Regions from separate parts of the Phytobacter sp. genome, predicted to be linked through region 2. Evidence: predicted binding sites of a transcription regulator. Region 2 holds the regulator's gene; the other holds the start of a gene.

Region 1 (7,286 bases), on a different contig from region 2:
GCTGCACTTCCACCTTGGTTCGCAGATGGCCAATATTCGCGATATCGCCACTGGCGTTCGCGAGTCAGCGCGTTTCTACGTTGAGCTGCACAAGCTGGGCGTCAATATTCAGTGCTTTGACGTGGGCGGCGGCCTGGGCGTGGACTATGAAGGGACCCGTTCTCAGTCCGATTGCTCCGTTAACTATGGTTTGAACGAGTACGCTAACAATATTATCTGGGCGATTGGCGATGCCTGCGAAGAGAACGGTTTACCGCATCCGACGGTTATCACCGAATCTGGTCGTGCGGTTACCGCGCACCATACCGTTCTGGTCTCGAACATTATCGGCGTTGAGCGTAACGAGTACACCGAAGCTACGGCTCCGGCGGACGACGCACCGCGCGCGCTGCAAAGCATGTGGGAAACCTGGCAGGAGATGCACGAGCCGGGCACGCGTCGTTCTCTGCGCGAGTGGCTGCACGACAGCCAGATGGATCTGCATGATATTCACATCGGTTACTCGTCCGGTACGTTTAGCCTGCAGGAACGCGCCTGGGCTGAGCAGCTTTATCTGAACATGTGCCACGAAGTACAGAAACAGCTCGATCCGAGCAATCGTGCTCACCGTCCTATCATCGACGAGTTGCAGGAACGTATGGCGGACAAAATGTACGTCAACTTCTCCCTGTTCCAGTCGATGCCGGACGCCTGGGGTATCGATCAGCTGTTCCCGGTGATGCCGTTAGAAGGGTTGAATAAGATCCCGGAACGTCGTGCGGTGCTGCTGGATATCACCTGTGACTCTGATGGTGCTATCGATCACTACGTCGATGGTGACGGGATTGCGACTACCATGCCGATGCCAGAGTACGATCCGGAGAACCCGCCGATGCTCGGTTTCTTCATGGTCGGCGCGTATCAGGAAATCCTGGGCAACATGCATAACCTGTTCGGCGATACCGAAGCGGTGGACGTCTTCGTCTTCCCTGACGGTAGCGTGGAAGTGGAGTTGTCGGATGAAGGGGATACCGTGGCGGATATGCTGGAGTATGTGCAGCTTGATCCAAAAACCTTACTGACCCAATTCCGCGATCAGGTCAAACAGACCGATCTGGATGACGCCCTGCAGAAACAGTTCCTCGAAGAGTTTGAGGCGGGGCTGTACGGTTACACCTATCTTGAAGACGAGTAATTAACGCGTCATGCCGGAGGCAGTAACTGCCTCCGGCACCTTTCTATTATTTGATACCGTCTGCTGCCAGTCTGTCGCGAACGTGTTGCGCACGCTCTGCTGAGGCTGGGTGATCGTCAAACATGGAACTCTGACGACCCTCTTCCAGTTTTGCCAGTTTTTCGAAGCTGGTAGCCAGCCCCATCGGGCTGATTCCTCGTTTGCGCAACAAGTCATAAGAATAATCGTCCGCTTCGGACTCCTGGCGCTGCGAGAACTGCGAATTCACCAGTTTTTCACCCAGGTCACCCAACTGGGATTGCGACAGACTTCCCACCACGCCACCCGCCGATGCCGCGGCTGCGCGTACTGCGTTGGTGCCTAACGCAACCTGCATGCCTTTCTTCACGTGACCGAGCGCAACGTGGCCCATCTCGTGACCAATAACGGCTTCAACTTCGTTGTCATTCATCATATCCATCAGGCCGCTGTAAACGCGGATACAGCCGTTGGCCATCGCGAAGGCGTTAACGTCTTTTGCCACGTAAACCTTGTAGTTCACCGGTTGGCCATTGATGTTGTCACCCAATGCGTTAGCAATTTTGGCGAGACGTTGGCTGTACTGGCTGCTGGCAGGGGCGATAGTGGCTTTAGCGTCCATCTGCTTACAGGCTTCGTCACTCAACGTTTTCACCTGAGCGTCGCTTAACGTATAGGCCTGAAATGCTTCGGCTCCTGACGTGAGGAAACCGTTAGAGTCCATGTTCTGGCAACCTGCCAGCAAGGTAGCGGTAGCCAAAGCAAGCAAAGCCGGGCGAATTTTCATCTCTTATCTTCCACGCAGGTTGATTCATAATTCTGATAATGCACGGGTCACAATCGAACCGGTGCAGTTGCATAAGTATAAAGAATAGAACGATAAGCGGGCGAGTCCATTGCGCAATGTGCGAGCAGCTTCCAGAGATTTCTTAACACCCAAAAGGATGCTCCATGTACATGACTTGCCGCTTGGGTTACATTGTTGGCACTTTTTTCCGGCGTAGCCCATAACGCGCTGTAGTCAAGTCGTTCCGGGCATGGCCTTTAACAGTCCGATCTGGAGTCAAAATGTCCTCACGTAAAGAGCTTGCCAATGCCATTCGTGCGCTGAGCATGGACGCGGTACAGAAAGCCAAATCCGGTCACCCGGGTGCCCCGATGGGTATGGCTGACATCGCCGAAGTCCTGTGGCGTGATTTCCTGAACCACAACCCACAGAACCCGGCATGGGCAGATCGTGACCGCTTCGTGCTGTCTAACGGTCACGGCTCGATGCTGATTTACAGCCTGCTGCACCTCACTGGTTATGATCTGCCGATCGAAGAGCTGAAAAACTTCCGTCAGCTGCATTCCAAAACCCCGGGTCACCCGGAAGTGGGTTACACCGCAGGCGTGGAAACCACCACTGGCCCGCTGGGTCAGGGCATTGCTAACGCCGTGGGCATGGCTATCTCAGAAAAAACCCTGGCAGCGCAGTTCAACCGTCCGGGCCACGACATTGTTGACCACAGCACTTATGCCTTTATGGGCGACGGCTGCATGATGGAAGGCATCTCCCACGAAGTGTGCTCCCTGGCGGGTACCCTGAAACTGGGCAAACTGGTCGCCTTCTACGACGACAACGGCATCTCCATCGACGGCCATGTTGAAGGCTGGTTCACTGACGACACCGCAGCCCGTTTCGAAGCCTACGGCTGGCACGTGGTGCGCGGCGTGGACGGTCACAACGCGGACTCCATCAAAGCGGCAGTCGAAGCGGCGAAAGCCGTTACCGACAAACCGTCCCTGCTGATGTGCAAAACCATCATCGGTTTCGGTTCGCCGAACAAACAGGGCACCCACGACTCCCACGGTGCTCCGCTGGGCGACGCGGAAATCGCGCTGACCCGCGACGCACTTGGCTGGAAACACCCTGCCTTTGAAATCCCGTCTGACATCTATGCCCAGTGGGATGCGAAAGAAGCCGGTCAGGCGAAAGAGTCTGCGTGGAACGAGAAGTTCGCCGCCTACGCCAAAGCCTTCCCGGAACTGGCTGCAGAATTCACCCGTCGTATGAGCGGTGACCTGCCGTCTGACTTCGACGCCAAAGCGAGCGCGTTCATTGCGAACCTGCAGGCGAACCCGTCCAAAATCGCCAGCCGTAAAGCGTCGCAGAATGCGATTGAAGCCTTTGGCCCGCTGCTGCCGGAATTCCTTGGCGGCTCTGCTGACCTGGCGCCAAGCAACCTGACCATCTGGTCCGGCTCAAAAGCGATTAACGAAGACACTGCCGGCAACTACATCCACTACGGCGTGCGCGAGTTCGGCATGACCGCGATTGCCAACGGTATCTCCCTGCACGGTGGCTTCCTGCCGTACACCTCCACCTTCCTGATGTTCGTGGAATATGCCCGTAACGCGGTGCGTATGGCAGCACTGATGAAACAGCGCCAGGTGCTGGTCTACACCCACGACTCCATCGGTCTGGGCGAAGATGGCCCGACGCACCAGCCGGTCGAGCAGGTCGCTTCTCTGCGTGTGACCCCGAACATGAGCGTATGGCGTCCGTGTGACCAGGTGGAGTCTGCAGTGGCGTGGAAATACGGTGTTGAGCGTGCTGATGGCCCGACCGCACTGATTCTCTCCCGTCAGAACCTGGCGCAGCAGGAACGTAGCGCTGAGCAACTGGCCAACGTGGCCCGTGGTGGTTACGTGCTGAAAGACAGCAACGGTCAGCCGGAGCTGATTTTCATCGCCACCGGTTCTGAAGTTGAGCTGGCGGTTGCGGCATACGAGAAACTGACTGCGGAAGGCGTGAAGGCGCGCGTGGTTTCCATGCCGTCCACTGACGCATTCGACAAGCAGGATGCGGCGTACCGTGAAGCGGTGCTGCCGAAAGCAGTCTCTGCTCGCGTGGCAGTTGAAGCGGGTATCGCAGACTACTGGTTCAAATACGTGGGCCTGAACGGCGCGATCGTTGGGATGACTACTTTTGGTGAGTCTGCACCGGCAGAACTGCTGTTCGAAGAGTTCGGCTTCACCGTTGAGAACGTGGTCGCGAAAGCGAAAGAACTGCTGTAATTTCGATTACACAATGAAACGGGTCGCTCAGGCGGCCCGTTTTTTTTGCCTGAAGCCAGAGCGTAATTCCTCAACTGGAATAAGTTTGCTGCGTTTTACCGTGAAAGTGTGATGTATGTCAGATAAATGGTGGTCTGCACCGGGCGTTGATTCCTTTTATTCCGCGTTTGGCTTATTCTAGCTGAAGCGTTTCAGTTGTTTAAATGTTCGACAAATAATCAATCAGTTGTAGTTTGTGACAGGCAAGGATTCCCCTCTGAAGGTTGCTGCATTACTCTGTTAGCCACTTCAGAACGGGTTACCTGGCAGGAGATCTATGACCGTACGCATAGCGATTAATGGCTTCGGTCGCATCGGGCGCAACGTGGTTCGTGCTTTATATGAATCCGGGCGACGAGCGGAAGTCACCGTGGTGGCAATCAATGAACTGGCCGATGCTGCAGGCATGGCGCATTTATTGAAATATGACACCAGCCACGGGCGGTTTGCATGGGATGTGTATCAGGAACGTGAGCAGCTATATATTGGCGATGACACTATCCGCATCTTGCATGAACGTGACATCGCGCTGCTGCCCTGGCGAGAACTGGGTGTTGATGTAGTGCTTGATTGCACGGGCGTCTATGGCAACCGCGAACACGGCGAAGCCCATCTGGCCGCTGGCGCGAAAAAAGTGCTTTTCTCCCATCCTGGTAGCAACGATCTCGACGCGACGGTCGTGTTCGGCGTTAACGAAAAAGATCTTCGTGCCGAAAACCGCATCGTGTCTAACGCCTCCTGCACGACCAACTGTATTATTCCGGTCATTAAGCTCCTTGATGATGCATTTAGCATCGAGTCGGGAACGGTAACCACCATCCACTCGGCCATGCACGATCAACAAGTGATTGATGCTTACCATCCGGATTTACGCCGGACGCGCGCAGCCAGCCAGTCGATAATCCCGGTGGATACGAAACTGGCCGCAGGTATTACCCGAATTTTTCCGCAATTTCATGACCGTTTTGAAGCGATTGCGGTGCGTGTTCCAACCATTAATGTGACGGCAATTGACCTAAGCGTGACGGTTAAAAAACCGGTAAAAGCGTGTGAAGTCAACACGTTGCTGCAAAAAGCAGCACGTGGAACTTTTCATGGTATAGTTGACTATACGGAATTACCGTTGGTTTCAATTGATTTTAACCACGACCCACATAGTGCCATTGTCGATGGCACGCAGACGCGGGTCAGTGGTTCGCACCTTATTAAAACCCTGGTGTGGTGCGATAACGAATGGGGCTTTGCTAACCGAATGCTTGATACGACGTTAGCAATGGCCGCGAAAGGTTTCAGGTAGGGTGTAAGTTGCACCCGCAAAACTTTATGAATCATTGAGAGGATTCACCATGTCTGTAATTAAGATGACCGATCTGGATTTGGCAGGTAAACGCGTTTTCATCCGTGCGGATCTGAACGTACCGGTTAAAGATGGCAAAGTAACCAGCGATGCACGTATCCGTGCTTCTCTGCCGACCATCGAACTGGCACTGAAACAGGGTGCGAAAGTGATGGTTACCTCCCACCTGGGTCGTCCGACCGAAGGCGAGTACAACGAAGAATTCTCTCTGCTGCCGGTTGTTAATTACCTGAAAGACAAACTGTCTAACCCGGTACGTCTGGTTAAAGACTACCTGGACGGCGTTGAAGTTGCTGCAGGCGAACTGGTTGTTCTGGAAAACGTTCGTTTTAACAAAGGCGAGAAGAAAGACGACGAAGCACTGTCCAAAAAATATGCCGCTCTGTGTGACGTATTCGTGATGGATGCATTCGGCACCGCACACCGTGCACAGGCGTCTACTCATGGTATCGGCAAATTTGCTGATGTAGCTTGTGCTGGTCCGCTGCTGGCGGATGAACTGGAAGCGCTGGGTAAAGCGCTGAAAGAGCCTGCTCGTCCGATGGTTGCTATCGTTGGTGGTTCTAAAGTTTCCACTAAACTGACCGTGCTGGATTCTCTGTCTAAAATCGCTGACCAGCTGATCGTCGGTGGCGGTATCGCTAACACCTTCGTTGCTGCTCAAGGCCACAACGTCGGTAAATCCCTGTACGAAGCGGACCTGGTTGACGAAGCAAAACGTCTGCTGACCACTTGTGATATCCCAGTCCCGACAGACGTGCGTGTCGCTACTGAGTTCTCTGAAACTGCCACTGCTACCCTGAAATCTGTTTCTGACATCAAAGATGAAGAGCAGATTCTGGATCTGGGCGATGTTTCCGCTGAGAAACTGGCTGCAATCCTGAAAAACGCGAAAACCATTCTGTGGAATGGCCCGGTTGGCGTATTCGAATTCGCTAACTTCCGCAAAGGCACTGAAATCGTGGCTAACGCTATCGCAGACAGCGACGCGTTCTCCATCGCAGGCGGTGGTGACACCCTGGCAGCGATCGACCTGTTCGGTATCGCTGACAAAATTTCCTACATCTCCACTGGTGGCGGTGCATTCCTCGAGTTCGTGGAAGGCAAAGTGCTGCCAGCAGTCGCAATGCTCGAAGAGCGCGCTAAGCAGTAAGTATTCAAAGGGCAGGGAAACCTGCCCATTTTTCAGCGCGCGCTAAGCTCGCGAATTTTTTCCAACGGTCGAAGATACAGAAACAGGACTCGAAAACATGTCTAAAATTTTTGATTTCGTAAAACCGGGCGTCATCACCGGTGATGACGTTCAGAAAGTGTTCCAGGTAGCTAAAGAAAACAACTTTGCGCTGCCAGCAGTTAACTGCGTGGGCACCGATTCCATTAACGCCGTTCTGGAAACCGCTGCAAAAGTTAAAGCTCCGGTTATCGTTCAGTTCTCCAACGGTGGTGCTGCATTCATCGCGGGTAAAGGCGTGAAAACCGACGTTCCTCAGGGTGCTGCTATCCTGGGTGCAATCTCTGGCGCACATCACGTACACCAGATGGCTGAGCACTACGGTGTTCCAGTTATCCTGCATACCGACCACTGCGCGAAGAAACTGCTGCCGTGGATCGACGGTCTGCTGGACGCGGGTGAAAAAT
Region 2 (7,286 bases):
AGGGGCATGCGCTATTGAATAACTTTCTGCATCGCACCGATTTTTAGTTGCCATTGAGTGATTTTTTATGCATATTTCGTGATTATATTTTCACTTCTGCTTCTTATTTAACAAGGGTGGGGTCACATGGCAACTCAGCAAGACGCAATCACGCGCGCAACCTTCGATGACGTTATTTTACCTATCTTCGCACCGGCCGAATTTATTCCGGTGAAAGCTAAGGGCAGCCGCGTCTGGGATCAGCAGGGCAAAGAGTACGTTGATTTTGCAGGTGGCATTGCGGTGACGGCGCTGGGGCACTGTCATCCGGCACTGGTAGAAACATTAAAAACCCAGGGCGAAACCCTGTGGCATATCAGCAACGTATTCACCAATGAACCGGCGCTGCGTCTGGCGCGTAAGATGATTGATGCGACTTTTGCTGAGCGCGTCGTATTCATGAACTCCGGCACTGAAGCCAACGAAACGGCGTTCAAGCTGGCGCGTTTTTATGCCTCCACCCGCCATAGCCCGCACAAAACCAAAATTATCGCCTTCCATAATGCTTTCCATGGTCGTTCGCTCTTCACGGTCACCGTGGGCGGTCAGCCGAAATATTCTGACGGTTTTGGCCCGAAACCCGCCGATATTATCCACGTGCCGTTTAACGATTTGCATGCGGTCAAAGCGGTAATGGACGATCATACCTGTGCGGTTGTTGTTGAGCCGATCCAGGGGGAAGGCGGCGTGACGGCTGCGACGCCGGAGTTCCTGCAGGGGCTGCGCGATCTCTGTGACGAGCACAATGCGCTGCTGGTGTTTGATGAAGTGCAGTGCGGCATGGGCCGTTGTGGTGAGCTGTTTGCCTATATGCATTACGGCGTGACGCCGGATATCCTCACCAGCGCCAAAGCACTCGGCGGCGGTTTCCCCGTCAGCGCCATGCTGACCACGCAGGAGATTGCCAGTGCGTTCCATCCGGGCTCTCACGGCTCCACCTACGGTGGTAACCCGCTGGCCTGTGCCGTTGCCGGTACCGCGTTCGATATCATTAACACGCCGGAAGTCTTAAACGGGGTGAATGCGAAGCGCGAGCTGTTTGTGAAGCATCTGCAAAACATCAACGCGCAGTACAATATCTTCAGCGATATTCGCGGCATGGGCCTGTTGATTGGTGCTGAACTGACACCGCAATTCAAAGGCCGTGCACGTGATTTCCTGCTGGCTGCTGCTGATGCAGGGGTGATGGTGCTGAATGCCGGGCCTGATGTGATGCGTTTTGCGCCTGCGCTTATCGTTGAAGAGAGCGATATCGAAGAAGGCATGAGCCGCTTTGCTAAAGCGGTTGCAAAAGTGGTTAACGGCTAACGTCGTAACCGACGGTTTAACCAGATACCGTGATGTGGGCGCTGACGCCATGCTACCGACGAAATGGTGTGCATGGTGCTCAGATGCCCCAGAATACGTTGCAGATGCTGTTCCAGCGTACTCATCGGGCCGTGGGTCATCGTCTCCGGCGCTTCCAGAATATTTACATCCCCCGACTCTCCCGGCCCGTCATACTCCAGCCGCTGCTGACAGCGCTGCAGGGCAATCTCACACGACTGTAAGTACCGCTGCGCTAAATCCGGCGTGAGCATGGTGTGCTCGCGCGCAAGCGTTGTCATGGCATTGATATGCTCGACAATAAACTGGCTGTGGGTAACCCACAATTTCATATCCGACAGATAGCGCGTATCGAAACCGGGCTCCTGCATCGCCTGGTTGAGCGAGTTAAATAAAGCGTTGTGAGCCTGGTTGACGCGCATTCGCTGCCAGGCCAGTGGCGTAGCCTGCGGATCGTTGCTGAGAATAAGCTGGATAGCCTCCTGGTAAGTACCCAGAGCATCATGGGCGTTACGACGCAGCAGCCCGCTTTGCCACTGCGGCCAGAGCCAGAGGATGCCGCCAAAGGCAATCAAACAACCAATCAGGGTATCGATAAGCCGGGCCACGATAAACTGCTCACCATTCAGCGTCAGTAACTGGAGCGTGTACACCGCCGTCAGGGTAAAGCCCACCATCGCCCAGCCGTAGCTTTTACGAATGATCAGGTAGCTTATCAGCGTGACGATAAGCATGGTGGCGAGCGTGTAGCCCTCCGGCACATGGTAGTGCAGCGTGGCCCCGGCGATAATCAACCCAGCCATAGTGCCTGCCGCCCGGTGCAGGATGCGCACCCGCGTTGCGCCGTAGCCGTTCTGAGTGACGAACATGACCGTCATCATAATCCAGTAGGGTTTAGGCAAATGCAGCGCGCTGCCCATCAGGCTGGCTACGCTCAGCATGACGCTGATGCGTGCGGCGTTCCGTAAGGCCGCGGATTTGAAGGAGAGGTAGCTTTTCAACGCCGGAATGAGCGGCAGACGGCGCTGCTTTTCTGCCATTAAATCGCGAATATAGAGTGGGCGCTGAGTACGCAGCACACGGGCAATCTGGCTGAAATGCCAGGCGCAGAACTGGCCTACCGGGTTATCCGGATGCTGGAGGGCAATTTTCTCCAGCGCACTGATCTGCTTTTCCATGTTGAAACGCTGGGGATAGCGGTGATAGAGAATATCGTCCGCGATTACCCTCAACCGTGCAGCGACGGTTTGCGCGTTCCAGCGGATCACCTCTTCAGCGTGGCTGCGTTCCACCAGTTCCTGCACTTCCTGGGGCTGATGCAGGCTAACGGCAATGTGTTCCTGTAAATCCAGCGCCACCTGGAAGACCCGCCTTAATCTTTTGTAATCACCATTCTGATTTGCCGCCAGCATATGCAGTTGCTGGTAGCACTGGCTAATCATGTCCACTGCTTTTTGCTGACGCGCCAGCAGCGGCGGCAGGGCTTTTTCCGGGTCCGCGTGTTGGGTCAGCATGCTGTATTTTGCTTCGCAGTAATCGGCCAACTGACGATAGAGCAAACTCAACGACTCACGCAGCGGCTGCTCTCGCCAGAGCCAGAACCAGAAGGCGTTAAATGCGCCATACCACAGCGTGCCAAGGCTGTAGATCAACAGCGGTTCCCATACCGACATATTGCCCGCAAGGCTCAGGGTGAAAATGGCGGCAATCAGTGACGCGGGGAGCAACCTGCCGTGCAGCGCGCTGATTTCTGCAGTGACACCGAGGATAAGCGTCAACAGGGTCAAAATAAGCGGCAGGGGGATGTTTTCAAAAAGCAAAAATTGCACCGCGAGACTGCTGCCAGCAAAAAGCGAGCCGCCAATAATCACGCGCTTGAAGAAGCGCTTATGCAGCGTGTCGAGACCAGCGATGTTGCAACAGGCGGGGACTAATGAGAAAAGCAGCCCTAAATCCAGTCGGCCCACAATCAAGCCAACGGTCACAGGCAGGCATAACACCAGCGTTTGTCGCAGTGCATAGTTGATTTCGGGGTGGTAAATCAGCCTGCGCCACATGGGGAAACAAAAACGGCGCACTGCCAGGGGCAATGCGCCGTTCGGAGATTAACGTGTTCCGTACACGACGATCGTTTTACCGTGAGCGGAGATCAGGTTCTGATCTTCGAGCATCTTCAGGATGCGGCCAACGGTTTCACGAGAACAGCCCACGATCTGACCAATTTCCTGACGGGTTATTTTAATTTGCATACCGTCCGGGTGGGTCATTGCGTCGGGTTGTTTCGCCAGATTCAGTAACGTCTGAGCAATACGGCCTGTCACATCGAGGAAGGCGAGGTTGCCGACTTTTTCCGAAGTGACCTGCAGGCGGCGCGCCATCTGCGAGGACAAGCGCATCAGAATATCCGGGTTTACCTGGATCAACTGACGGAATTTTTTGTAGGAAATTTCGGCCACTTCACAAGCGGTCTTGGCGCGTACCCATGCACTGCGCTCCTGACCTTCTTCGAACAGACCCAGTTCACCAATAAAATCGCCCTGGTTAAGGTAAGAGAGGATCATCTCTTTCCCTTCTTCATCCTTGATGAGCACAGCCACTGAGCCTTTGACGATGTAATACAACGTTTCCGCTTTTTCACCCTGGTGAATCAGCGTGCTCTTCGACGGGTACTTATGAATATGGCAATGAGACAAGAACCATTCGAGAGTCGGGTCTGTTTGCGGTTTGCCAAGCACCATGCGCGGTTATCCTCTGTTATAAGCTGGCTCCAGACTCAGGATCTGCGCCCTGTGACTGGGGTTGCAATCTGTCTTCCCGATACCTGGGAAGTGCACCGTCAGACATGTCTGCGGCCTCTAAGATGTGATGTCCTCTGCGTACATGCAGTACATCAATGTATCACTGTAGCATCCAGACTGTTTTAGCATAGCTTTAATCGCCTGTCTCCTGGTGTCTCGCTTCAGCTTGACGCAGGTCGCCTTCCGTTGCGAGTTTTCTTATGTACGCGTAATCTGTAGAGAAAATTGCTACTCCGGAGTTAATTAAAATGCATGCTCGTGTGAAATGGGTTGAAGGTTTGACGTTCCTGGGTGAGTCTGCTTCCGGGCACCAGATTTTGATGGACGGTAACTCAGGCGATAAAGCCCCGAGCCCGATGGAGATGGTACTGATGGCCGCAGGCGGATGCAGCGCTATCGATGTGGTTTCTATCCTGCAAAAAGGGCGTCATGACGTGACGGATTGCGAGGTGAAATTGACATCCGAGCGTCGTGAAGAAGCGCCACGTCTGTTCACCCACATCAATCTGCATTTCATTGTGACAGGCAAAGCGTTGAAAGATGCCGCGGTGTCGCGTGCAGTAGACCTTTCAGCTGAGAAGTATTGCTCTGTTGCGCTGATGCTGGAAAAAGCGGTGAATATCACGCACTCGTATGAAGTGATTGAAGCGTGATGGGTTGAGGGCATTGTGCGGTCTGATGCCCTCAACCTGACCCTCTCCCACGGGGAGAGGGGACTGATGTTACTCGATTTTCTTACCTTCCATCAGCCGTTCTACCAGCGGTGTCATGATGAGTTCCATCGCCAGCCCCATTTTGCCGCCCGGCACCACTAACGTATTCATATGAGAAATAAACGAACCCTGTAACATGGCTAGCAGCCAGGGATAATCAATGCCTTCCAGATTGCGGAAATGAATCACCACAAAGCTTTCATCCAGCGACGGAATGACTTTGGCCGCAAACGGGTTAGAGGTGTCGACGGTGGGGACGCGCTGGAAGTTAATATGGGTACGAGAAAACTGCGGCGTAATGAAGTTGATGTAGTCGTCCATTGAACGCACCACGGAATCCATTACCGCTTCACGGGAGTGGCCGCGTTCGCTGGTATCCCGCACCAGTTTTTGCATCCATTCCAGGTTGACGATAGGCACCACGCCCACCAGCAGATCCACATGGCGTGCGACGTCATGCTGCGGTGTGACCACACCACCGTGCAATCCCTCATAGAACAGTACGTCCGTTGGCTCCGGCAGCGGCTGCCAGGGTGTAAAGGTTCCAGGAACCTGATTCCAGGGAACCGCTTCGTCATAGGTGTGCAGGTATTTGCGTGCCTGGCCCTTACCCGTGTGGCCGTACTCGATAAACGTCTGTTCCAGTAGTCCGAAGTCATTGGCTTCAGGGCCAAAATAGCTGATGTGACGGCCTAAATCTCGCGCCTTGCGAATCGCCATGTCCATTTCGGGACGGGTGTAGCGGTGAAAACTGTCGCCTTCAACTTCAGCAGCATGCAGATCGAGTTGGGCGAAAATTTTACGAAACGCGAGGCTGGTGGTGGTGGTTCCCGCACCGCTGGAGCCTGTAACAGCGATAACCGGATGTTTAGCAGACATAGCGACTCCAGAAAATAGCGATGATGTTCGCTTGAGCTTTGTTAATCGCGAAACTGTGTGCGTGGCATGATGTTGACGCTTTCGTGTAATTCCGACCACACCAGCACGGCTTCGCCGCTTTTTAGTTGTCGCTTAACATCAGCAACTTTTTGGGCAAACGCGCGTTCATGTTCACCATAATCAGTGCCTTCGCGCAAGACAAAGCTCTCAATAAGGTTATCCAGCGTTTCAGGCGCCAGATCTTGCCAGGGAATAATCATCTTAGTCTTCCAGCCAGGTTTTCAGCCAGTCAGGGATACGTTTCTCAAGCCACATTTCTGGCCGCATCAGGGTGCCACCTACAAAGCCGACGTGACCACCGTGTTCGGTCAACTGATACTCCACGCAGGGCGGCAGCGTTGCCGGATCCGGGATCACATGGCTGTCCATAAAGGGATCATCTTTCGCATGGATGATGAGCGTAGGGCAGGTGATTTTGTTTAATAACGGCATGGCGCTGCACTGACGATAGTAATCAATGGCGTCAGCAAAGCCATGAATGCGCGCCGTGATCAAATCATCGAATTCACGCAACCGGCGCACCCGTTTTAGCTGCAGCAGATCGATTGGCAAAGTGCCGGGGTACGCTTTCAGTTTTCTCGATGCGTTGCCTTTGAGCAAATTCAGCAAGTAGTGCTGATACACCCGCGAAAAGCCTTTTTCGATATGCGCGCTGCACGCTTCCAGCACAAAAGGCGCGGAGACAATCACGGCGGCATCCAGAGGCACATGGTTGCCCTCTTTTGCCAGCAGGCAGGCAAGCATATTGCCGCCCAATGAGTACCCAACGGCGGCGGTGCGAGCCTCACCAAACTCACGTTTTAGCCAGTGCAGGAACCAGGTGCCGTCTTCGGTCTCACCGGAGTGATAAATACGATTAAGACGATTAGGTTCGCCACTGCAGCCACGAAAATGCATGACCACGCCCAGCCAGCCACGGGCTTTTGCTGCTTCGATCAGGCCATGAGCATAAGGGCTATGCAGGCTGCCTTCCAGCCCGTGGAAGACCACCAGCCGGGGTTTATGTTTGGCCTGATGAGGGTCTTCGCTCCACGCCAGGTCGACAAAATCACCATCCGGCAGTTCGAGGCGTTGCCAGGTGGGTGTAAAACCCAGCTTGCGGCGAATCACACGCGGCAGCATGGTCTGGAAATGAGGGTTACGCCCACCGCGCATCGGGCGGAAATCCTGCGTATTCTCTTCAATTTCCGAAAGTCGTGAGGGGGTAATTTCAGCCATAGTACGGAAAATCAATAAATTGTTGGGGGACGACTATAACAACACGCAATGTTTACGTTTGCTCATTTCATGGGCTACGTGTGTGTTACAGGCTAATCCGCCAGTAAATTACGGGAAAAGAGATGGATGTCGACATCCGGCTTACGCCGCCACAAGCGCGCTTTTCGCGCCCCTGTTGCCACGCTCTCGCCAGTCTCTTCAAACATGCCCGAGGCCTCGAAGCGGCGAATCAGGCTCTTTCGCTGGATAGGCT

The links. The regulator CRP, encoded in region 2, controls carbon source genes, mostly activating them, when cyclic AMP is high. The targets are predictions, from matches to a motif close to ATGTGANNNNNNTCACAT.
Region 1: epd (erythrose-4-phosphate dehydrogenase) is a predicted target of CRP. The motif match lies at 4,359-4,376, and genes of this name have one in related genera.

The regions. Positions count from the first base shown of each region.
Region 1 is NZ_JCACPZ010000008.1:997,215-1,004,500, reverse strand. It holds gene speA (biosynthetic arginine decarboxylase) at 1-1,174, shown strand, start outside; gene loiP (metalloprotease LoiP) at 1,221-1,979, opposite strand; gene tkt (transketolase) at 2,261-4,252, shown strand; gene epd (erythrose-4-phosphate dehydrogenase) at 4,569-5,588, shown strand; gene pgk (phosphoglycerate kinase) at 5,638-6,801, shown strand; gene fbaA (class II fructose-bisphosphate aldolase) at 6,899-7,286, shown strand, end outside.
Region 2 is NZ_JCACPZ010000001.1:531,211-538,496, forward strand. It holds gene pabA (aminodeoxychorismate synthase component 2) at 1-47, shown strand, start outside; gene argD (bifunctional acetylornithine/succinyldiaminopimelate transaminase) at 127-1,347, shown strand; gene AC5JPW_RS02445 (YccS/YhfK family putative transporter) at 1,344-3,422, opposite strand; gene crp (cAMP-activated global transcriptional regulator CRP) at 3,471-4,103, opposite strand; gene AC5JPW_RS02455 (OsmC family protein) at 4,412-4,816, shown strand; gene AC5JPW_RS02460 (phosphoribulokinase) at 4,886-5,755, opposite strand; gene AC5JPW_RS02465 (YheU family protein) at 5,797-6,015, opposite strand; gene AC5JPW_RS02470 (hydrolase) at 6,017-7,033, opposite strand; gene AC5JPW_RS02475 (NUDIX hydrolase) at 7,126-7,286, opposite strand, start outside.